Regions from separate parts of the Marinococcus sp. LNHM5E3-2.1 genome, predicted to be linked through region 1. Evidence: predicted binding sites of a transcription regulator. Region 1 holds the regulator's gene; each other region holds the start of a gene.
The links. The regulator CtsR, encoded in region 1, represses protease genes until heat stress. The targets are predictions, from matches to a motif close to ATGGTCAATAAAGGTCAAACA.
Positions count from the first base shown of each region.

Region 1 (7,480 bases):
ACAATTGGCGTTGCGATCCAAAGGCTCACGGCCCAAAACACAAACCCAACGATTACCGCTCCTACAACAGCACCGATATAGGCATTGTAAACCCATTCAGGAAAAGTATAAAAAGGAAATAAAGAAATAAGTTCAGGAATATAAAGGAATCCTAACGTAATACCGGCAAGAACAAAAAATAATTGTACAATCTTTTCCAACACTTTCCAAACACCTCCTTAAGTGTATTATAAACATTTTTCCTCTGGTACAAACCACTAACGTCATATTTATCATAACTTTGGACAATTTGATACAATATGTTCATGAGATTGTTGAATTTTCTTAATTATTAGGAAAAAGGATAGAGAAGGTCCCCCTATGCGATCAGGACCTTCATCTTTAATTTATCTAAGCGGCGCTGGTTCGAGTGCAGCATCAAGTGCTTCTTCAAGCGTTTTGACGCCTACTACCTGAATGCCTTCCGGAAATGTCCAGCCCCCGATATTCTTCGATGGAATAATCGCCCGCGAAAACCCAAGCTTCGCTGCTTCTTTCACGCGCTCCTCCACCCTCGAAATACGCCGGATTTCTCCGGTAAGGCCGACTTCTCCCATAACAATATCCCCCGGGTTTGTGGATTGATTCCGAAAGCTCGAGGCAACGCATATAGCAATACCAAGGTCGACTGCCGGCTCGTCGAGCTTCACGCCTCCGGCGACATTAATATAGGCATCCTGGTTTTGAAGAAGCATGCCAAGACGCTTTTCAAGCACTGCCATCAGAAGCGCAATCCGGTTCTGGTCGATTCCTGTAGCCGTACGGCGCGGGTAAGCATAGCTGGTAGGGGCGATCAGCGCCTGCAGTTCTACAAGCACCGGCCGGGTCCCCTCCAGAGAAGCTACAACAGCTGATCCCGAAGTACCCTCCGTCCGCTCTTCAAGAAAGATTTCTGAAGGATTTGTTACTTCCTTCAGTCCAGCCTCCTTCATTTCAAATATTCCAATTTCGTTCGTCGAACCAAATCTGTTTTTAACGGCCCGTAAAATCCGGTACGTATTATGCTGTTCGCCTTCAAAATAAAGCACAGAATCCACCATATGCTCGAGCATTTTAGGTCCGGCAATGGACCCCTGCTTGGTCATGTGTCCTACAACAAATACAGCAATGCCCTGATTTTTTGCAATGTGCATAAATGTCGACGTCGATTCACGCACCTGCGCTACGCTCCCGGGCGCCGACTGGATTTCATCCGAATGGACGGTCTGAATCGAATCGATAATCACAAGATCCGGCTTCACTTCCTCCATCGCAGCTTCAATGCGCTCCATGTTCGTTTCTGTAAAGACAAACAGCGTGTCTGCTTCCACACCGAGCCGTTCCGCTCTCATTTTCGTCTGCTTGACCGACTCCTCTCCGGAAACATAAAGGACACGGTACTTCTGAGAAGCAAGCAGAGCAGAGACCTGCAGAAGCAGCGTTGACTTCCCAATTCCCGGGTCTCCCCCAACAAGTACGAGTGACCCGGGCACGATGCCCCCGCCTAATACTCTGTTTAGTTCGCCTACAGACGTTGAAATGCGGTTTTCCTTTTCTCCGGTTACCTGGGTAATCGGTGTCGGTTTGTCAGCTTCGCTGAATACATTTGCCGCCGGGCGGCGGCCTGCTTTCGATGCCGGTGCTTCTTTTTCCTCTACCATCGTATTCCAGTTGCTGCAGGCAGGACAGCGCCCCATCCATTTTTGGGTTTCATACCCGCACTCCTGGCAGACAAATTTTGTTTTAGCTTTTGCCATACGATCCTCCTCTTTTACTACGGGCTGTATCTATTTTTCGTTTCGATTCCACGTAATTTTATCGTTCATAAAAAGAAAAAAAGCTGCCCCCTGACATTAATATGCCACAAGGCAGCTGTTTCGAGTATAGCTTTATTGCGCTTTCGCTGTGCCTGATTTTGTTTCAACGATAAATTCATCGTCTTTCACGTCAATCACAGCAGTGTTGCCTTCTTCAAGCGTACCTTTAAGCAGCTCATCGGACAAACGGTCCTCCACGTGACGCTGCAGAGCACGTCTGAGCGGGCGGGCCCCGTATTCAGGATCGAAACCTTCGTCAGCAATTTTATCAAGTGCTGTTTCAGTAATTTCAATGCTGATACCATGCTCTTCCACACGCTTTTTAAGCTGCTCTGTCATTAAGCGCACGATCTTTTTGATGTGCTCTTTTTCCAGGCTGTGGAAGACAATGATTTCATCCAAACGGTTGATAAATTCAGGACGGAACGTGTTTTTCAGCTCGCCCATGATTTTATCCCGCATATCATCGAATTTCTGCTCGGTGGACTGGGCAGCGAAGCCGACACTTTTATTTTGACGCAGAGTACTTGCCCCGACGTTTGATGTCAGAATCAGCGCTGTATTTCTAAAGTCGACCCGGCGTCCTTTAGAGTCGGTAAGAAAACCGTCTTCAAGTACTTGAAGCAGAATATTAAATACTTCCGGGTGAGCTTTTTCGATTTCATCCAGCAAAATTACGGAGTACGGGTTACGGCGCACTTTTTCTGTCAGCTGTCCGCCTTCTTCATAGCCGACATAGCCTGGAGGAGAACCGACCAGGCGGCTCGTCGCGTGGCGTTCCATATATTCGGACATATCGATTCGGATAATCGATTCTTCATCGCCAAACAATGTTTCTGCAACAGCGCGTGCCAGCTCCGTTTTACCTACACCGGTAGGCCCGAGGAAGATAAAGGAGCCGATCGGCCGTTTTGGATCTTTCAATCCGGCACGGGCACGGCGCACTGCTTTGGAAATGGCATTGACTGCTTCATCCTGGCCGACAACCCGGTTATGCAGAATGTCTTCCATATGAAGCAGGCGGTCCGTTTCTTCTTCTGCAAGCTTGGAGACCGGAACGCCTGTCCAGCTTGAAACCACCTGAGCAATGTCTTCTGTCGTAATTGCAGAGTTTTCCTGCCCCTGTTTTTCTTTCCATTCGTTTTTCATCTCTTCGACTTCCGCCCGAAGCCGCTGTTCGGAATCACGGAGTGAAGCCGCTTTTTCAAATTCCTGACTCTGCACGGCCGCATCCTTTTCCTTACGCGTTTCTTCGAGATTCTGCTCGAGTTCTTTCAGGTTCGGCGGCGCTGTATAAGAACGCAGACGCACCCGTGAACCTGCTTCGTCGATTAAGTCGATTGCTTTATCCGGAAGGAAACGGTCCGAAATATACCGATCGGATAATTTTACTGCCTGTTCAATCGCCTCGTCTCCGATAGTTACCCGGTGATGGGCTTCGTAACGGTCTCTCAGTCCGGCAAGAATTTGAATGGATTCTTCAAGTGTCGGTTCGTCCACCTGAATTGGCTGGAAACGACGTTCAAGCGCAGCATCTTTTTCAATATACTTGCGGTACTCATCCAGGGTGGTGGCACCGATGCACTGAAGCTCTCCGCGTGCGAGTGAAGGCTTCAGGATGTTCGAGGCATCGATTGCACCTTCTGCACCGCCGGCACCGATTAATGTATGCAGTTCATCAATGAACAGCAGCACATTTCCGGACTGACGAATCTCTTCCATTACTTTCTTCAAACGGTCTTCAAATTCACCGCGGTATTTTGTGCCGGCAACAACAGTACCCATATCGAGAGTCATAACCCGCTTATTGCGGAGTGTTTCCGGCACTTCATTGGAAACGATCGACAGAGCGAGGCCTTCAGCGATAGCTGTTTTACCTACACCAGGCTCCCCGATAAGAACCGGGTTGTTTTTCGTCCGGCGGCTTAATACCTGAATAACACGTTCAATTTCCTGGCTTCTTCCGATTACCGGATCAAGACCTTCTTCTTTAGCTACTGCCGTCAAATCTCTTGCTAAACTGTCAAGAGTCGGCGTGTTGGCACTTCCACCTGCTCCCGGAGCCTGCTGGCTTCCGGAGCTCGAAGCCCCTTCATTGCTTCCGAGAAGCTGAAGCACCTGCTGGCGGGCTTTGTTCAGACTAACTCCAAGATTATTCAGCACCCGGGCTGCAACGCCTTCTCCTTCCCGGATTAATCCAAGCAGAATATGCTCTGTGCCGACATAGGAATGGCCAAGCTTTCGTGCCTCATCCATGGAAAGCTCAATAACTTTTTTCGCCCGCGGGGTATAATGAATCGTTTTCGACCCCTGCTGGCCTGTGCCGATAAGGGTTTCCACCTCCTGCTGAATCTGGTCTGTATCCAAATTCAGTGCCTGCAGAGCTTTTGCAGCAATGCCCTCACCTTCACGCACTAAACCGAGCAGAATATGCTCTGTTCCTATATTATTATGGCCAAGGCGGATAGCTTCTTCCTGAGCTAGCGCCAGTACTTTTTGCGCTCGTTCTGTAAAACGGCCGAACATCATGTTGCACGCACCTCCTACGCATTAGTAAATCTATAGTTCAAGTTTTATTCTCTCACGGATCACATTTGCCCGTCTTATATCTGCTTCTTCCTGACTCAGTGATTTTCCTGCATACTGCTCAAGAAAACCAGGCTGAGTCAGTAACATAAGTTCATTCAAAATATTACCCGGAATCCCTTTAATTAAATCCAGATCGATACCAAGCCTTACATCTGATAAACGGTTAGCAGCCTCTTTTGTCGTCATTGTCCGGCTGTATGCAAGGATACCGTAGGATCTGAACACCCTGTCTTCGAGCTTTAACCTTGAAGAGCTGAGCAGAGACTCGCGTGCATGGCGTTCTCTTTGAATCACCTGCATTACTACACCGCGCAGATCTTCGATAATATCTTTTTCAGATTTTCCCAGTGTCATCTGGTTGGAAATTTGGAAAAGATTGCCGAGTGCTTCACTGCCTTCTCCGTAAATGCCTCTTACGACCAGGCCAAGCTGGTGAATAGCCGGGAGAATACGGCTGAGTTGATTGGTCCAGACTAACGCAGGCAGGTGTACCATTACTGAAGCTCTCATACCTGTCCCTACATTCGTCGGGCAACTTGTTAAGTAACCGAGCCGTTCGTCAAACGCATAGGTAAGGTTAGCCTCTGCCCAATCGTCCAGACGGTCAGCTTCATTGTAACATTCTTCAAGCTGCATGCCGTTACTCAGACATTGAAGACGCAAATGATCTTCCTCATTAACCATAATACTGATTGATTCATCGTTATTCAAAAGAACAGCACTATGTTCCATGTTTTTTATTAAATACGGGCTGACAAGATGCTTTTCCACCAGTACCTGCCGTTCATTCGGACGAAGCTCATTCATATTCAACGCTTCAAGAGAGCCTACTTCTTCTGACTGATTCAAAAGAGTAGAGGAAGCATAGCGCAGAAGTGTTGCACTTGCTTCTTCTGAAGCAAAAACAGGAAAGGGGTACTGCTCTATATTACGAGCAAGCCGGATCCGGGTGCTGAGGGCAATATCGCCTTCCGGTCCCGGCCCTTCCTGCATCCACGGACTGATCGCTTCTGAAAAAAAGTGCTCGGATGCCATCAGCTGTCTTCCTCCCTTCCCTGAAACTGCTTTTCAAGGGTACGGATTTCGTCTCTTAATTCCGCAGCTTTTTCAAACTCTTCATTTTGGACGAGAATGTTAATCTGTTGTTTTTTCTCCTCGAGCTCTCTTTGGGCATGCAGCTTCTCGTGCCTGTGTTTTGGGACCTTGCCGGTATGATTGGTATTGCCGCTGTGCACCCGGCGAAAAACAGGCGTCAGCTTCGACTCAAATGCGTGATAACAATGAGCACAGCCCAATCGGCCGGTTTTAGTGAACTGCTTATACGTCAGTCCGCAGTTGTCGCATGTCAGCGGCCTGTTTGTGTTTGTTTTTTTCGGCTGTTTTTTTTCAGCGTTTCCAGCTGTACTGGGCTGGTCCATGTTTAGTAAGTCCGACAATAAATCCTGGATGGTATAGCCGCCCGCAGCCGACATGAAAGAATGCTCTGTTTCAGAGGATTCCCCCTGTTCTTTGGCACACTCTTCGCATAAATGAAGCTCTGTTTTAGCTCCATTAACGATTTTCGTATAATGCAAAGAGGCCGGACGCTGACCGCAATTCTGGCAGATCATATATCTTCCCTCCCTTATTCATAGCGCAGACTTTCTATCATAGCTTGCATAATCCGCGCACGAACAATATCCCTTTCTTCTGGATACTTTAAGGCCAGTATAGACCTATCAACTGCCGCAAGCATCAAATTTGCTTCACGCTTATTCACCACGTTTTCCTCAAACAAACGCATAATAACGCTCTCTGCTGTTCTTTGGTCAATACCGTGCCCTACAAGATCTGAAACTTGCCGAAGCAGTTCTGCGTGATCTGAAATTTTAGCCCTTGTAATTCGTATATACCCGCCACCACCACGTTTACTCTCTACTACATAGCCTTTTTCAATAGTAAAACGCGTGCTTATGACATAGTTAATCTGGGAGGGGACACACTCAAAGCGCTTTGCAAGTTCACTTCTTTTAATTTCAATTAGATCCTGTTCACTCTGTGTTAAAATTTGTTTCAAATAATTTTCAATAACATCAGACATGCTTTTCATTCCCGCGACCTCCTCTCCGCCCCGGTTCGTCTTGCTATTATCAAAAAATTGATTTTGACTATCTTTGACTATAATATATAATATTATTCAACTGTTTTCAAGCTAGAGACGAGCAAAATGAAAAATCCGTCCTGCAGTATGTTACTCATAGGACGGATTAAGCTCTATTTCTTTTATGCTTTCTATTTTATATAAAGACTCATACAGTTCTGTTTCAGCTATCCCCTCCGGCAGTTGAACTTTAATATAATAATGAAGCAGAGGGGCTTCGTCTTCATCAAATTCCTTGCCCTTTATTTTTTGAACTTGAACTTCCATGCTTTCCAGACGTTGAATCGTCTCGCCGAGCTCATTTGCCTCTTTGTTCATAGCTATAAACAATACGTCCGTATCAGAAACGTTTTTAAACCATTTGTCTACGTGGTTTAAAAAGATAAGACTTGTCAATACAAGAACTGTAGCGGCAATACCAGCAAAAAACATGCCTGCTCCTATAGTCAAGCCGATAGCAGCGACTATCCAGATGGAAGCAGCAGTAGTCAGCCCCCGGATAGAAGCACCCTGGACTATAATGGTACCAGCGCCGAGGAAGCCAATCCCACTTATTACATAAGAGGCCAGACGTGAAGGATCATAAGCAACCAAATCCCCGTTTTGGTTTAAATAATCCTGAAAGCCAAACAACGCAAGCAGCATCACTAAACAGGAACCGGTCCCAACCAGCATGTGGGTCCGAAAACCAGCTGGATGGCCTTTCGATTCACGTTCAATTCCTATTACTCCCGCCAAAAAGGCAGCAAGAATTAAACGAATGAGTATCGTAATTGATTCATATTCCATCCACTGCTCCACCTGAGTCACATCCTTTCATTTATTATACCTTATCTTTTTTACTTTGTTTAACGCTTCATGATATAAAAAAACCGCTTCCCCAACAAGGGAAACGGTTGAACTCGCCCGGCAGCGA
Region 1 is NZ_JBQLIB010000014.1:66-7,545, reverse strand. It holds gene ACTRXH_RS13520 (PIN/TRAM domain-containing protein) at 1-203, opposite strand, end outside; gene radA (DNA repair protein RadA) at 387-1,775, opposite strand; gene clpC (ATP-dependent protease ATP-binding subunit ClpC) at 1,908-4,364, opposite strand; gene ACTRXH_RS13505 (protein arginine kinase) at 4,395-5,459, opposite strand; gene ACTRXH_RS13500 (UvrB/UvrC motif-containing protein) at 5,459-6,034, opposite strand; gene ACTRXH_RS13495 (CtsR family transcriptional regulator) at 6,049-6,513, opposite strand; gene ACTRXH_RS13490 (MgtC/SapB family protein) at 6,655-7,365, opposite strand; partial or broken rRNA gene rrf (5S ribosomal RNA) at 7,469-7,480, opposite strand, start outside.

Region 2 (7,480 bases), on a different contig from region 1:
ACATCGAGTTCTTTTTCCATCAGCAGGCCGGCTGCAGAAGGAAGGTGATGCGCCACTCCTTCGGTGGACGCGTGAGCCCGGTGCGCCGCCCCAAATGCATCGTTCACGTAAATGTCTGCAAGGGATGCTATGTTTTTTGCAAGGGTTTCATCATTTTTCTCTTCGCCTGCTTCAAAGCGCAGGTTTTCAAGAAGCATGATTTCTCCGTCCTGGAGGGATGCCGCGGCCTGCTTAGCTTCTTCGCCGTATACTTCGTCGACCTTTTTCACGTCGACATTCATAATTTCACCTAAACGGGCTGCAGCCGGACCGAGACGAAGTTCTTCTACTGCTTCCCCTTTCGGGCGTCCAAGGTGGCTGCCGAGAATGACGCGCGCTCCCTGTTCGGATAAGTATTGAATTGTTGGTACAGCTGCACGAATCCGTGCGTCATCCGTAATGCTTTCGCCTTTCATTGGTACGTTGAAATCAACGCGGCAGAAAACAGTTTTACCTTTCAGATCTAAATCGCGGATGGTTTTCTTATTTAACGCCATTGCCAAACCTCCCTTAAATTATCTTCCTCATCTATCATAACAAAAATCTGCACTTCCGTTCTTTACCCGCCGCATAAAAAACTGGAACGTCTATTTTTAATAACGCGGCGGCGGAACGGAAATACTGGATTTTTGACGGGCCGGGTACAGGCCCCTTCAGACTCAAAAAAGGGAGGAAGAAATAATATTCTCCTCCCTTTCCCAAGCATTAAAAATGATTTACAGTTTTTTGCCAAAGCTTGCTGCGAGGTCCACAACGCGGCTGGAATAACCGAATTCGTTGTCGTACCAAGCGATTACTTTAACCATGTTGTCCTGCATAACGAGTGTTGAAAGGGAGTCTACTGTGGAAGAATAGGCGCTTCCGTTGTAGTCCTTCGATACGAGCGGCTCTTCGCTGTATCCAAGAATGCCTTTGAGTTCGTCAGACTCAGAAGCTTCTTTCAATGCGTTGTTCAGCTCGTCTACTGTTACATCTTTATCGAGCTCTGCCACGAAGTCCACGAGGGAAACGTTTGGAGTAGGAACACGCATCGCACCGCCGGTAAGCTTTCCGTCGAGCTGTGGAAGCACGAGGGCTACTGCCTGAGCGGCACCTGTAGTTGTTGGGATGATGTTTTCAGCACCAGCGCGCGCACGGCGAAGGTCCTTGTGCGGGCCGTCCTGGATCTGCTGGTCACTCGTGTAGGAGTGGACGGTGTTCATCAGGCCGCGTTTGATGCCGAATTTTTCGTCCAGTACTTTAGCTACTGGAGCCAGGCAGTTCGTTGTGCAGGATGCGTTGGAAACGACTTTGTGCTCATCCGGCTTGAAGTCGCCTTCGTTAACGCCGACAACAAATGTTGCATCTACGCCTTTAGCCGGTGCGGAAATGATAACATTTTTCGCTCCGCCTTCAAGGTGTTTTGCTGCCTGATCGCGCTGCGTAAAGATACCTGTGGATTCAACAACGATTTCAGCGTCTACGCCTTTCCAGTCGATTTTCGCTGGATCTTTTTCAGAGAAAACGGTCAGCTTGTGGCCGTTGATTGTAAGGTTGTCGCCGCTTGCCTGAATTTCTGCGTCAAGCGTGCCGTGAACTGTGTCATATTTTAAAAGATGCGCAAGTGTATCAGTGTCTGTCAGGTCGTTTACTGCTACTACTTCAACATCCGGGTTGTTTAAAGCTGCACGATAAACGTTACGTCCAATACGTCCAAAACCGTTAATACCAATTTTTGTTGCCATAATAATTTTTCCTCCTTGGAATATAAATAATTGTGAAAGCTACTGCAGCATAATGCGGCAGGTGTTCTGCCTGTTACTCAGTTGCCTCCGGTGCATCGCTTTGATTCAGAATAGCTTTGGCTGCACCCTCATCGGTGATCAAAATGCTGCTCGGGCGGTAGCGCATATAAGCGTCAATCGCCTTTGCCTTGCTTGAACCCCCGGCTACTGTGATCACTGTCTGATCTGACCGGAGTTCGTCCCACTGAAGGCCCACCGTATTTTCCCGGTGCACCACTTTTCCGTCCTGATTAACATAATAGCCAAACGACTCTGCCACAGCCGATTCTTCCTCGAGCCTGCTACGCAGGGAAGCGCCCGTAGTCCGCCGCCCGGCCATCGTTTTTGCTTCGCCTATGCCATGAACGACAAGCGATGCTGATTTTAACAGATCAAGCACTTCCTGTACGCCGGGCTCCTGCATGAGCGATCGCCTTGTATCCTCGCTCAGCTGGTCGGGCACATGAAGCAGCCGGTACGAGGCCTGGGCTTTCATTGCCATCGCAGAGCTGATGGTGTTGGCCTGGATCTCCACCTTTTCACCAAGGCCACCGCGGGCAGGTACAAAGATGGTATTGCTCCATTTTGCGTCAGGCACCATCATATCAGCTGCTGAAGCGAGCGTCGTGCCCCCCGCTACCGCAATCACGTCCCCTGGGCTGACACGGTTCTTCATCTGCTGTACCGTTGCACGACCGAGTTCTTTTTTCACTACCGGAAGCTCATCGCTGTCTCCTGAGACGACGATAACCTTCGGGACGGATAAATAACCCGCCAGCTTCCGCTCCAAATCCTCGAGGCCGAAAGCATATTTGACTGTTTGCTCGAGCCCTTCAAGCAGTTTGTTTCCTTCTTCAGTTAAAAGCATCCCTGCGCTTTGAATCAGGATAAGTCCCTGCTGCTTCAAAAAATCTGTTTCACTGCGCAGAACCCGCTCTGAAGTGGATAGCTGAGTGGCAAGGGTTCTTCTTCCAATCGGCTGCATCAGGCGGATGTATTGCAAAATGCGGTACCTTTTCCCTAATGTTTCGAGCACATCAGGCTGCAGTTTCCGCTGCATCTCCAATACGTCACGTAACATATTGCTACACCACCGAACCTGCGGCAGCAGCTTATTTCAAGCCACTCCTCATCATTGATCTTTACTGCTCTGTCCGGGACAATTAAAGTCCCGCAGAGACATTTTTTGTCCCGCTCATTTTATAAAAAAATGAACGCTTTGTTCACAATTTCATTGTAGCAATCTATATTTGGAAAATCAACGCAAATGTTCACTGCATTTTTCATGCTGACTACATTTTACTGATACCCGGTTTTCGCTTATTTCATGCATAAAAAATCCTCCTTTTGCTGCAAGGAGGATTTGGGCTACACCGGCTGTTTCCGCTGGGAGGAGGACGGGATCCGGAGCTCTGTTCTGTATTTTGCCACCGCCCGCCTTGAAATCGTACACTGCTGCTCCTGCTGAAGCAGATCAGCAAGCTTTTGATCCGAGAGAGGCTTCTCTTTATTTTCTTCTTTAATCAGTTTTTTCATCATAGCTTTCACTCCGGTGCTTGAAGCATCTTCATCCGTCCGGGTAATTTTCGAGGAGAAGAAATGCTTCAGTTCGACGAGACCGTGAGGCGTCTGCATATACTTCCGGCTCGTCGTTCTTGAAACAGTGGATTCGTGCACATCCGCCTGTTCAGCTACCTCCCGGAGCGTCAGGGGACGAAGCTTTTCTTCGCCGTGTTTTAGATATTCGCTTTGCGCTTCGACGATCACTTCCGATACTTTTTGCAGCGTCTGCTGGCGCTGTTCGACGCTTTTAACAATCCAAAGAAACTGCTTATATTTTTCCATAGCATACTGCCTGGCTTCTTCATCGGCATCCTGCTGCAAAAGACGCCAGTATTTTTCATTCATCTGCAGCTCGGGAAGCCGGTCATTCAAAATCGTGACCACCCATTCTCCGTCGATTTCCTCCACGCGGACATCCGGCGATACAGAAATTGTTTTCTCCTGCCGGTAGGAATCTCCCGGATGCGGGGAAAGCTTCTGGAGGCAGGTATAGATTTCCTGCAGCTGCTCTTTAGTGAGCTGATACTTCTGCTGCAGGTAGCGCCATTTTTTCGCCCCCAGCGCTTCGAGATCTTCAGCTACGACCTGGTCAATATATGGATCTGTATCCAGGCAGCGTTCGAGCTGCAGAAGAAGACATTCCTTTAAATCCCTGGCCCCGATCCCTGCCGGTTCGAGCTGTTGGAGCATCGAAATATACTGCTCGCTTTCTTCTCTGCCCAGCCCGAATTTCCGTTCCATCTCCCATTCGATGTCTTCTAAGTATCCGCGCTCGTCAACGCTTCCAGCTAAAAATAAAAGTATTTCCCGGGCAGTTTCTTTATAACCTCCGCATACAATCTGCTCCCTCAGCGCCTCTTCGAGAGTTTCCTCCGAGGGTTCACGCCAGTCCAGCTGTTCACCCATGGACGCTGAATTGTGGACCGGATCAGCGGCCCGGGATGCAGAAAGTGACGCTCCGTCCGTAATAGAAGGGAGGGTTAAATCCATTAAAGGGTTTTCCATCGCTTCTTCCTGCAGATAGTCGGATAATTCCTGGGAAGACAGCTTCAACAGGGCAATTGCCTGCTTTAACTCCTGCGTCATCACCAAACTCATTTCCTGCTTCTGCTGCAATTCAAGCCCCAAGCCCATTATCTCCACCTCCTTTTTGAAAACGCTTTCTTACATCATATCATATTTTTCTTCCATGAATCGATCCCTTTTTCTTGTTCTCCTGCTGTCATTATATAAAAATAGATTTGACCCTTCCATTTGTTTGTCAGATCATTTTTCATCTAAATTAAAATTTATATGGAAGTGAAACATTTGCACGTAACGTTTATGTTTGTGAAAATAAAGGGAATGGAAGTTGACGTGTAGCTATATGGGATAGGGTCAGACTTTTTATTTGACCTTAATTGACCAAAGAGTTATGATAATAACAGCAACGCGGAAGGAAAAATATTTTCCACACAACTACCATGAATGTAGTCATACATTTCATTAAAGGAGGACGCTTTTCATGAACTTGATACCAACAGTTATTGAACAAACCAACCGGGGCGAACGCGCATATGACATTTATTCGCGTTTGTTGAAGGACCGCATCATTATGCTTGGCTCAGGCATTGATGACAATGTGGCCAATTCGATCGTAGCACAGCTTCTTTTCCTTGAAGCCGACGATCCGGAGAAGGATATTTCTCTTTATATCAACAGTCCGGGCGGCTCTATTACAGCCGGCATGGCTATTTATGACACAATGCAGCACATTAAACCGCAGGTTTCTACGATCTGCGTCGGAATGGCAGCATCGATGGGTGCTTTTCTTCTCACAGCTGGCCAGGAAGGCAAACGTTATGCTCTTCCAAACAGTGAAGTAATGATTCACCAGCCACTCGGCGGCACCCAGGGACAGGCTGCGGACATTGAAATTCACGCCCGCCGCATCATCAAAATGCGTGAAAAACTCAACCAGATTCTTGCAGACCGCAGCGGACAGCCGCTTGAAGTCATCGAGCGCGACACGGACCGTGATAATTTCATGAGTGCGGAACAGGCAAAAGAATACGGTCTTGTAGACCAGGTTATGGGTCAGTAAGGCACAAAAAATCAGGATGGCATCGCGCCGTCCTGATTTTTTATGTTCACATTTCTTTTTTCATAAATTCCGTCAATGATTCGGCCGCTTCCTCTTCATCCGCCCCTTCGGCTAAAAGCTTTACCGAGGCTCCGGTGCGCACCGCAAGGCTCATAACACCCATAATACTCTTGGCATTCACTTTTTTATTATCCTTTTCAAGAAAAATATTGGAATGAAACCGGTTCGCCTCCTGGACGAATAATGCTGCCGGCCTGGCCTGAAGCCCTGTACGCAAATTTACTTCCACTGTTTTTTCGACCATAGTTACTATCTTCCTTTCTCTGTCTGTCTTCAACCGGTACCCGCTTTTCATATACACATAACGTAATTCAATTTAGAACGTTTTTCAAGCAAGCGCTTTAATGACTGCTGTAATACAGCGCCTGCAGGAGCAGAAGAAGCCTCTGCTGCCGCAGGCGCCTGCCTTTAGCGATTATATTTTTTCTGGAATCGGCGGCTTTCCGGCTTGAATACGCTCGGCGATCTGATCAATTTTGCGGAGACGGTGGTTCACACCGGATTTACTCACCTTTCCGCTCGGCACCATTTCCCCGAGCTCCTTCAGCGTGACGTCCTGGTGCTGGACACGCAGGATTGCCATTTCCCTGATTTTTTCAGGAAGGTTTTCGAGTCCGACTTCTGCCTGGACAAGCTGAATGTTTTCCACCTGCCTTAATGCGGCTCCCACGGTTTTGTTTAAGTTCGCTGTTTCACAGTTCACCAGGCGGTTCACCGAATTCCTCATGTCTTTCATAATCCGTACGTCTTCAAAATAAAGCAGCGCCTGGTGCGCACCGATAATATTTAAAAACTCGGTAATTTTTTCGCTTTCTTTAATATAAAGAATGTAGCCCTTTTTCCGTTCAAGGCTTTTCGATGTGAGCCCGAACGTTTCCATCAGCTCCCGGAGTGCCCGGTTATGCTCTTCATACATCGAATAAATTTCAAGATGATACGAAGACGTTTCCGGATGATTGACCGAGCCGCCGGCTAAAAAAGCTCCGCGCAAATACGCCCGGCGGCTGTCCGTGTCTGGAATCACGTCTCTCGCAATCGACCGGTTAAACTGGTAGCCGTTTTCCATAATGGCAAGGTCGCTCAGCATCTCTTTCGTTTCTTCGGCCATCCGGACTACGTAGACATTATTCTTTTTTAAACGCATCTTTTTCCGCACAAGCAGTTCAATCACCATATCCTTGTAGATACGCTTGATTAACGAATAGATCCGTCGTGCGATGGCGGCATTTTCAGTGGAAACGTCCAAAATCAGCTGGCCGTTGCCAAATGAAATTGAACCGTTCATTCTGATTAATGCTGCCAGTTCCGCTTTGGCGCTCGTATCTTCCACTTCAATCTGGGTTAATTCTTTTTTTGTTATAGCCGCAAATGAAGACATCCATCTTCACCGCCTTTCTGTCAATCACGGGCAAGCAGGGCTTCAGATACTTTTTTGGCATTATGACGAAGAACAAGGCCGTCATAGTGCATAAATGTATCTGTTACTACCCGGCACCCAATCTGTTCCAATCTTTCATAATCACATTTCACGGGAAATGCCTGCTTTTTTTCGTAGTTTGCAAGCACCGGAGCCGGTATTTCTCCGTTATGCACCAGTACAGTATCCACAAAAGCGCCCCCAGTATGCTTTTCAATGGCATGCAGATGATCGGATGCCGAAAAGCCGTCCGTTTCCCCCGGCTGCGTCATTACATTGCAAATATATACTTTGCGTGCCCCGGACCGATTAATGGCATCCCGGATACCGGGCACGATTAAATTCGGCATGATGCTTGTAAACAGGCTCCCGGGACCAATGACAATGACGTCTGCCTGTTCAATAGCACGCACGGTTTCCGGGAGCGCCTCCGCATCCGGCGGGTGGATAAACACCTGGTCAATCTGCTTGCCGGCTTTTGGGATCAGGGACTCCCCGTAGACCGTGGAGCCGTCCTTCATTTTTGCAAACAGCTCGATACTCCGATTAGAGGCG
Region 2 is NZ_JBQLIB010000019.1:2,173-9,652, reverse strand. It holds gene ACTRXH_RS14890 (phosphoglycerate kinase) at 1-536, opposite strand, end outside; gene gap (type I glyceraldehyde-3-phosphate dehydrogenase) at 756-1,763, opposite strand; gene ACTRXH_RS14880 (sugar-binding transcriptional regulator) at 1,837-2,883, opposite strand; gene rpoN (RNA polymerase factor sigma-54) at 3,171-4,499, opposite strand; gene clpP (ATP-dependent Clp endopeptidase proteolytic subunit ClpP) at 4,870-5,448, shown strand; gene ACTRXH_RS14865 (HPr family phosphocarrier protein) at 5,495-5,752, opposite strand; gene whiA (DNA-binding protein WhiA) at 5,924-6,886, opposite strand; gene ACTRXH_RS14855 (gluconeogenesis factor YvcK family protein) at 6,907-7,480, opposite strand, start outside.
Region 2: a site for CtsR is predicted at 4,753-4,773, ahead of clpP (ATP-dependent Clp endopeptidase proteolytic subunit ClpP). Genes of this name have one in related genera too.

Region 3 (7,480 bases), on a different contig from region 1:
TTTTATCTTCGACAAATTCAATACCAGCCAGAAGCCCACGTCCCCGTACCTGACCTACGCAGGGAAGCTCTTCCAGCTCCTTTAACGCCTCCAGGAGCTCCCTGCCTTTTTTCTCCGATCGTTCCACCAGCTTTTCCCGCTCCATGATTTCCAGGTTTTTCACAGCGGCTGCGCAGGCAGCTGGATGACCTCCGAAGGTATTCACGTGGCGGAAATGGTCATAGGCTTCACTTCCTGTAAACGCCTGGTACATATCCTTTCGCACTGCGGTTACAGATAATGGCATATATCCGCTCGTTATTCCCTTCGCCATCGTTACAATATCCGGCTTCACATCTGCGTGCATAAACCCAAAGCGCTTCCCGGTCCGTCCAAATCCGCAAATAACTTCATCGCTGATCAAAAGAACGCCGTAGCGGTCACAGATGTCCCGCACTCGTCTCATATAGGAGGCCTCGGGAATCAGCACCCCGCCGCCGGTGATGATAGGCTCCATAATAACCGCTGCTACAGATTCTTCCGCTTCCCATAAAATGGCCTGTTCAATTTCATCTGCACAAGCCAGGCTGTACTCTTCATCACTCTGGCCTTCAGGCTTGCGGTACGGGTCCGGCGGCGTTACATGCACAAAGCCCGGCGGAAGCGGCTCGTACCGGTATTTCCGCTGCGTCTGTCCCCCTGCTGCCATGGTGGCAAGTGTACTCCCATGGTAGGTACGGTAGCGTGAAATAGTCTTATAGCGGCTGCCTTCGCCGATCTGTTGAAAATACTGACGCACCAGCTTCAATGCTGTTTCGTTTGCTTCTGAGCCACTATTGGAAAAAAAGTACATATAGCCGTCGCCGAGCCATTCATCAAGCTTTGCAGTCAGCTGCACGGCCGGAGTGTGACTCTGCGTTAAAGGATAGAATGGAAGCTTCAGCATCTGTTCATAGGCCGCCTCGGCAATTTCTTGCCGCCCGTAGCCGACGTTTACACACCAGAGACCGGACATTCCGTCAAGGTAATGCTTTCCGTCCACGTCTGTTACCCATGAGCCTTCCGCTTTCTCTACAACCATCCCTCCCCCCGGGCTGTAAGGCCTCATAGCATGCCAAATACTTTCCTCATCCCTTTTCTTCATCTCTTCCGGTTCCCAAGTCATCACAGTCACCCTTTCCCTTGAAATGTCAGCGCATACAAAATGCTGTCTACCGTGATCTTCTCACGTCCAACGTGAAAAGAAAAGACTAAGCGGAAGGGAGTTTATAGTCAGAGTACGTGATTTTTATATTTTAAAAGCTACAGGAAACACATTGATAACATTTCCATATTTAGGTATTATCATTTTTATACTTCAATATTATTGGAAAAGAGAGATCTGCGTTGACTAAATTCCAGGGACTGCACACAAACATTAAAATACGTCTTATTACTGATTTTTCTATGGAATTTGTATTGATGGCCATTCTTCCGTTTATGGCGGTGTATTTCAGCAGTCATCTCGGAGCCGGCACCGCCGGTCTTTTGCTCGCATTCACTATGGCCGCAGGCATCGGAATTGGTTTATGGACCGGACATTTATCGGACCTCATCGGCCGAAAGCGAATTATAGTTACCGCTCAGGGGCTGCAGGTATTGAGCCTTGGTGTAATGGCCCTGGCAAGCTCTCCCATATTAGAATCCGTATGGCTTACATTTGCAGCTTTTCTTATCGCCAACGCTTGTTTTAACGCTGCTGACCCGCCATCCGAAGCAATGATTATTGATTACAGCTCTGAAGCAGAGCGCCCTTACGTTTACCAGCTTGCCTACTGGCTTGGCAATGTAGCATACGCCTTTGGTGCAGTTATTGGGGGACTGTTTTTCGAAAGCGGGCGCTTTTATTTATTTGTTGCTTTATTTCTCGTGAGCATATGTATCTGGTACGTCGTCGCATTTAAATTAAAGGAAAAACAACAGACCGTTCCGTTTTCCAGGAACGTCTCCCGGCAGATTCAGGTACCGCTCACTATATGGAAGCGGTATGCAGCCGTATTGAAGGACCGTCGATTTCTTTTCTTTTTAGTAGGGACTGTATGTATTGCCAGTCTGGAATTTCAGCTGGATAAATACGTGGCCGTGCGTCTGGATGAACAATTTCATATGATGCTGGGCGGGTTTGAACTCACGGGCGTACGAATGTTCAGCCTTATTATGTTTATTAACACCCTCGGCGTTGTATTCTTTACTATGCCGGTTTCGGCCCGGGTTTCCTACCTCGATTATAAAAAAGTTCTGGCCGCCGGGCTCGGTATTTACACCCTCGCCTTCGGTTTTTTCGGATTCAGCACTTCATTTTTAGTCCTCATCCTAGCTGCTGCAGCCTTTACTCTGGGAGAGATCATTTATATTCCGGTCCGCCAGACTATCCTCGCTGGCATCGTTCACGATGATTCCCGCGGTTCTTATATGGCCATGGAGTCAATGATGTATAATACCGCTCTTCTCCTCAGCAGTTTTATGCTTACCGCAAGTGCCGTCATTCCTGCTGCAGGAATGTCGACACTGTTCGTTCTCCTGGGAGTTGTTGGTCTTATCAGCTACCGGCTCTGCCTTCCATTTAAAAAAAGCGGGAAAGCTTATGCTTCTTGATCCGCGTGTCTTCGAATCATTATCCGCTCATTTTTTTAGCCGGTGCAGATGGACTGTCAGCGCAGGGATATCTACACGGAGCAGTGTCCACCGGAACAGTTTTACTTTTAGCTCTCCGGCCACACTCACTGCTTCCACCGGATTCCCATTTTCAATTTTTCGTTTTACCTCCACCGGGTGCCCCCTCTCGACTGGAAATGTTCTTCTTGGCACCGGACGGCTTTCTCCAAACAAATGTCGTGGTTCTGATAATCTGTATGTTTTAGCTGGTGAACGCTTTTCATTGTTTCTCATTTCGCTTCGTCCTTTCTAAACATTTTCGTTTCTTTTCCTTTCCCTTTTTCCCTGCAAACCTTTTCTGCTTTTCTTCCCTTGAAGTCAATTTTTTTATTGGTCAGAGATGTTTAGACTTTCGCAAAAACGTTAATACATTCTTTACCGTTTTTTCACAGATGTCATCCGAGCATATTTCTTGAATTTCTCTTCCCTATTTCCTACTATGTAGGTGTAAATCAATTGGTCAGAGAAAATCAAATTTATCTCTTGCATTATACCGGAAGCGGGTATATAATACTGTTACAAGGTCAAAGATAGTCAAAGTCAATGAAATAATTCTGACCTTCCGAAGATGAAAATGAACGATGCACACGTCAATAATACTACTTTAAAATAAGGAGGTTCGGTTCAGTATGATGAGATGTGAACATTGCGAACAGCGTCCAGCACGCATTGAACTGAACATGAATGTTAATGGAAGTCATCAAAAAATGCACCTCTGTGAACGGTGCTATAGAGAAATTCGTCAAAATATGAATCAGCCATCCGGCCAGGGCGGCTTCGGTGGCTCCCAGTCCCCATTTGACCAATTCTTCAACAACATGATGAGCGGCGGAGCAGAACAAGGCTCCAGTCAGGGTCAGGAACAGGCTCAATCCGGCGGCGGCCAGGGCGGAGGTCTTCTTGACGACTTAGGTAAAAACCTGTCTGATGTTGCACGCGCCGGCCTCATTGATCCAGTCATCGGCCGCGATAAAGAAGTTGAGCGGGTCATTGAAACATTGAACCGCCGCAATAAAAACAATCCGGTTCTTATCGGTGAACCTGGTGTCGGTAAAACAGCCATCGCCGAAGGCCTCGCCCTCCGCATTTCTGAAGGCGACGTGCCAAACAAGCTGAAAAATAAAAGCATCTACCTGCTCGACGTTACTTCCCTTGTAGCAAATACCGGGGTGCGCGGCCAGTTTGAAGAACGCATGAAACAGCTGCTGAAAGAGCTGCAGGAACGCCAGGACGTCATCGTCTTTATTGATGAGGTTCACCAAATCGTTGGCGCAGGTTCGGCAGAAGGTTCTTCGGACGCCGGCAATATTATGAAACCGGCGCTCGCCCGGGGAGAAATTCAGCTGATTGGTGCAACAACACTCGCAGAGTACCGCAAAATTGAAAAAGATGCAGCGCTTGAACGCCGCTTTCAGCCGGTCATGGTTAACGAACCAAACCTCGAAGACAGCGTAGCGATCTTAAAAGGCCTGCAGGCAAACTATGAAAAATTCCATCATGTGGCTTTTACCGATGAAGCACTTGAAGCCTGCGTTAATTTATCCAACCGCTATGTACAGGACCGGTTCCTGCCGGACAAAGCTATCGATTTAATGGATGAAGCAGGCTCCAAAATAAACCTCGCTCACAGCGATGATGACAGCGAATCCCTGCAAAGCCGCCTCGAGCAGATTGCTGCGGAAAAAGAACGCGCCACTCAGCAGGAGGATTACGAACGCGCAGCTAAGCTTCGCGACGAAGAGGCCAAGCTGCAGGAGCAGGTTAAGGAAGCCGAACAAAACGGCAATATTCAAAAAGAAACACCGACCGTTGATGTAGAAACGATCCAGATGATTGTAGAAAATAAAACTGGTATCCCGGTTCGCCGCCTCCAGCGTGATGAACAAAAGAAAATGCGCGATCTGCCTGAACGTCTGAATGCAAATGTTATCGGGCAGGAAGAAGCAGTAAGCAAAGTTGCCCGCTCGATTCGCAGAAATCGTGCCGGCCTTCGCCGCGGCAGCCGCCCAATTGGTTCCTTCCTATTTGTCGGACCAACCGGTGTCGGGAAAACCGAGCTGTCCAAAACACTCGCTTCTGAAATGTTTGGCGACCCTGAAGCAATGATCCGCCTCGACATGAGTGAGTATATGGAAAAACATTCTGTGTCCAAGCTTATCGGTTCACCACCGGGATATGTCGGACACGATGAAGCCGGCCAGCTGACAGAAAAAGTGCGCCGGAAGCCTTACAGCATCATTCTTCTGGACGAAATTGAAAAAGCGCACCCTGATGTGCAGCATATGTTCCTGCAGATCATGGAAGATGGACGACTGACCGACAGTCAGGGACGCACGGTCAGCTTTAAGGATACAGTCATCATCATGACTTCAAACGCCGGCTCGCAAATGAAGCGCGTCACGGTAGGATTTGGAGACAAAGACCAGGTAGAACCAAAAATCATGGAATCTCTCAGCGATTATTTCCGTCCTGAATTCCTGAACCGTTTCGACAGCATTGTAAGCTTCAAAGAACTGGCTCGCGAAGACCTTGTTACCATTGTAGATCTTATGCTCAAAGACATCTTGGAAGCAGCCAGCGAGCAGGGACTGAATGTTACCGTATCTGAGGATGCAAAACGCATGCTTGCCGATCAGGGCTACGACCCTTCATTCGGTGCCCGCCCTCTTCGCAGGGTAATCGAAGAGAAAGTAGAAGACGGCATTGCTGATCTTATGCTTGAAGAGGAAGACGTGCAAAACATTGCTATCACGGTGAATGACAACGATATCCAAGTAGCCAATGCACAAACGTCTGCCTCCGCCAAAGAATAATTCTCATAAATGGAAAGCCCTGCAGCAGCTGCTGCAGGGCTTTTTTATACTTAAGAATATCTATGATGGACCGCTTACTTATTTTACGTGCTCTTTTCCTTAGCCGCGTATCACAAAAAAGAAGCATTTTTCTGTAACACCGCTTTTTACAGCCATCGGAACCCGCACCGGAGAATAAAACTTCTTTAATTATTTAATTTTCTTACTCGTTCTACTGAACGTAGCGCTGGCATGTATTATAAGCTCTCTCCCCCCGAAATGCTAAATGTTCCACGTGGAACATTTTATGTTTGTGAAGCTATTTCCCATCTTTCTTTTACTTTTGTACAAAAAGAGCGTACAATGTAATTGATAACGATTATCACTAAAGGAGCTGGACACCTTGTCTGACTTTCACATACATGATGTTACTATTATCGGCGGCGGTCCTGCTGGTCTATACACTGCTTTTTACTGCGGGATGCGTGCGCTCGACACCCATATAATCGAAGCGCAGCCTGATCTGGGCGGAAAAATTCACGCCTACCCTGAAAAAATCGTCTGGGATGTCGGCGGCCTGCCTCCTTCCTCCGGAAAACAGCTGATGGATCAGCTGGTGGCCCAGGCAGAAACGTTTCACCCGGCAATTACTACAAATGAAAAAATTATTCATGTGGAAAAGGAAGAGACCGGGCTTTTCCGTCTGGAGGCAGAAACAGGAGGCATCTATTATTCCCATGCGGTTATCATTGCTGTCGGCCACGGCATTCTTCATGCCCAAAAGCTCGACATCGAAGGCGCAGAAAAATTTGAGCTTTCGAATCTGCACTATACCGTTCAGCAGCTTGAGCGATTCCGTGACCAGAAGGTCGTCATTTCCGGAGGCGGCAACTCTGCTGTGGATTGGGCGAACGCTCTCTGCCCGATCGCAAGCGAAGTCACAGTCGTGCACCGGCGCGATGAATTCGGCGGTCATGAACGGCACGTTCAGGAAATGAAGGATTCCGAAGTAAATGTACAGACGCCGTTTGCTCTTTCGGAACTTCACGGCAACGACGAGGGCACTGCTATCGAACGGGTGCTCTGCACAAACCTTGAGACCAACGAAAGTATGGAAAAAGAAGTGGATGCTGTCATCGTGAATCACGGTTTCCAGATGGAGTTCGAGCTTCTTGAAAACCTGCGGCTGCAGACAGACGAAAATAAAATCCTCGTAAATGAGCAGATGAGGACAAATATCGAAGGTTTATTTGCTGCCGGGGATATTACCAGCCACCAGGGAAAAGTCCATTTGATTGCCGGCGCATTTGTGGAAGGCGCTTCAGCTGCGAACAGCGTAAAACAGTTTCTTGAACCCGGTGCCGGAGCAAAAGCCATGGTATCTTCCCACAACGAGCGGTTTGCGGAAAAAAATCAGGAAATTCAAAAGAATATTCTTTCCAGGCAGCTTTAAGCAGCCATATGAATGCTTTACCGAAACACTGACAGTCATCAATTAATCAAAGAGGTGAAAGCGTTGCGACTACCCCGCTCCACCGAACGTCTTTCATTTCGTTCCATGCAGCATAAAGATCACCGGCTGCTGAAAAACATTTTCCAGGATGAAGACGTTATGCGCTATTACTCCGCGTTAAAGTCCGAAAAAGAAATCGATGAATGGATCCATTGGAATAAAAGTCACTATCTATCGTACGGGGTCGGAATGTGGATCGTGGAAGACCGGCAAAACCAACGCTTTATCGGCCAGTGCGGACTTGTCCCCGAAAAAATAGAGGGCAGCGTTTCTATTGAACTTGGATACCTGTTCACACCGGAGAACTGGGGATACGGATATGCATCTGAAGCCGCTGCTACGGTCCGGAATTTCGCATTTTATTCACTCGATATTTCAATGCTTATATCAATCATCGATCCTGAAAACACGCCTTCTATTAAAGTAGCTGAAAATATTGGGATGACTTATCAGCGTCCTGTAAAACGGTGGAACCGTTCCTTCAGCTTATATGCTGCAGCCC
Region 3 is NZ_JBQLIB010000023.1:1,443-8,922, reverse strand. It holds gene ACTRXH_RS15600 (aminotransferase) at 1-1,144, opposite strand, end outside; gene ACTRXH_RS15595 (MFS transporter) at 1,366-2,613, shown strand; gene ACTRXH_RS15590 (hypothetical protein) at 2,641-2,907, opposite strand; gene ACTRXH_RS15585 (ATP-dependent Clp protease ATP-binding subunit) at 3,306-5,486, shown strand; gene ACTRXH_RS15580 (NAD(P)/FAD-dependent oxidoreductase) at 5,869-6,918, shown strand; gene ACTRXH_RS15575 (GNAT family N-acetyltransferase) at 6,931-7,480, shown strand, end outside.
Region 3: a site for CtsR is predicted at 3,130-3,150, ahead of ACTRXH_RS15585 (ATP-dependent Clp protease ATP-binding subunit). Genes of this name have one in related genera too.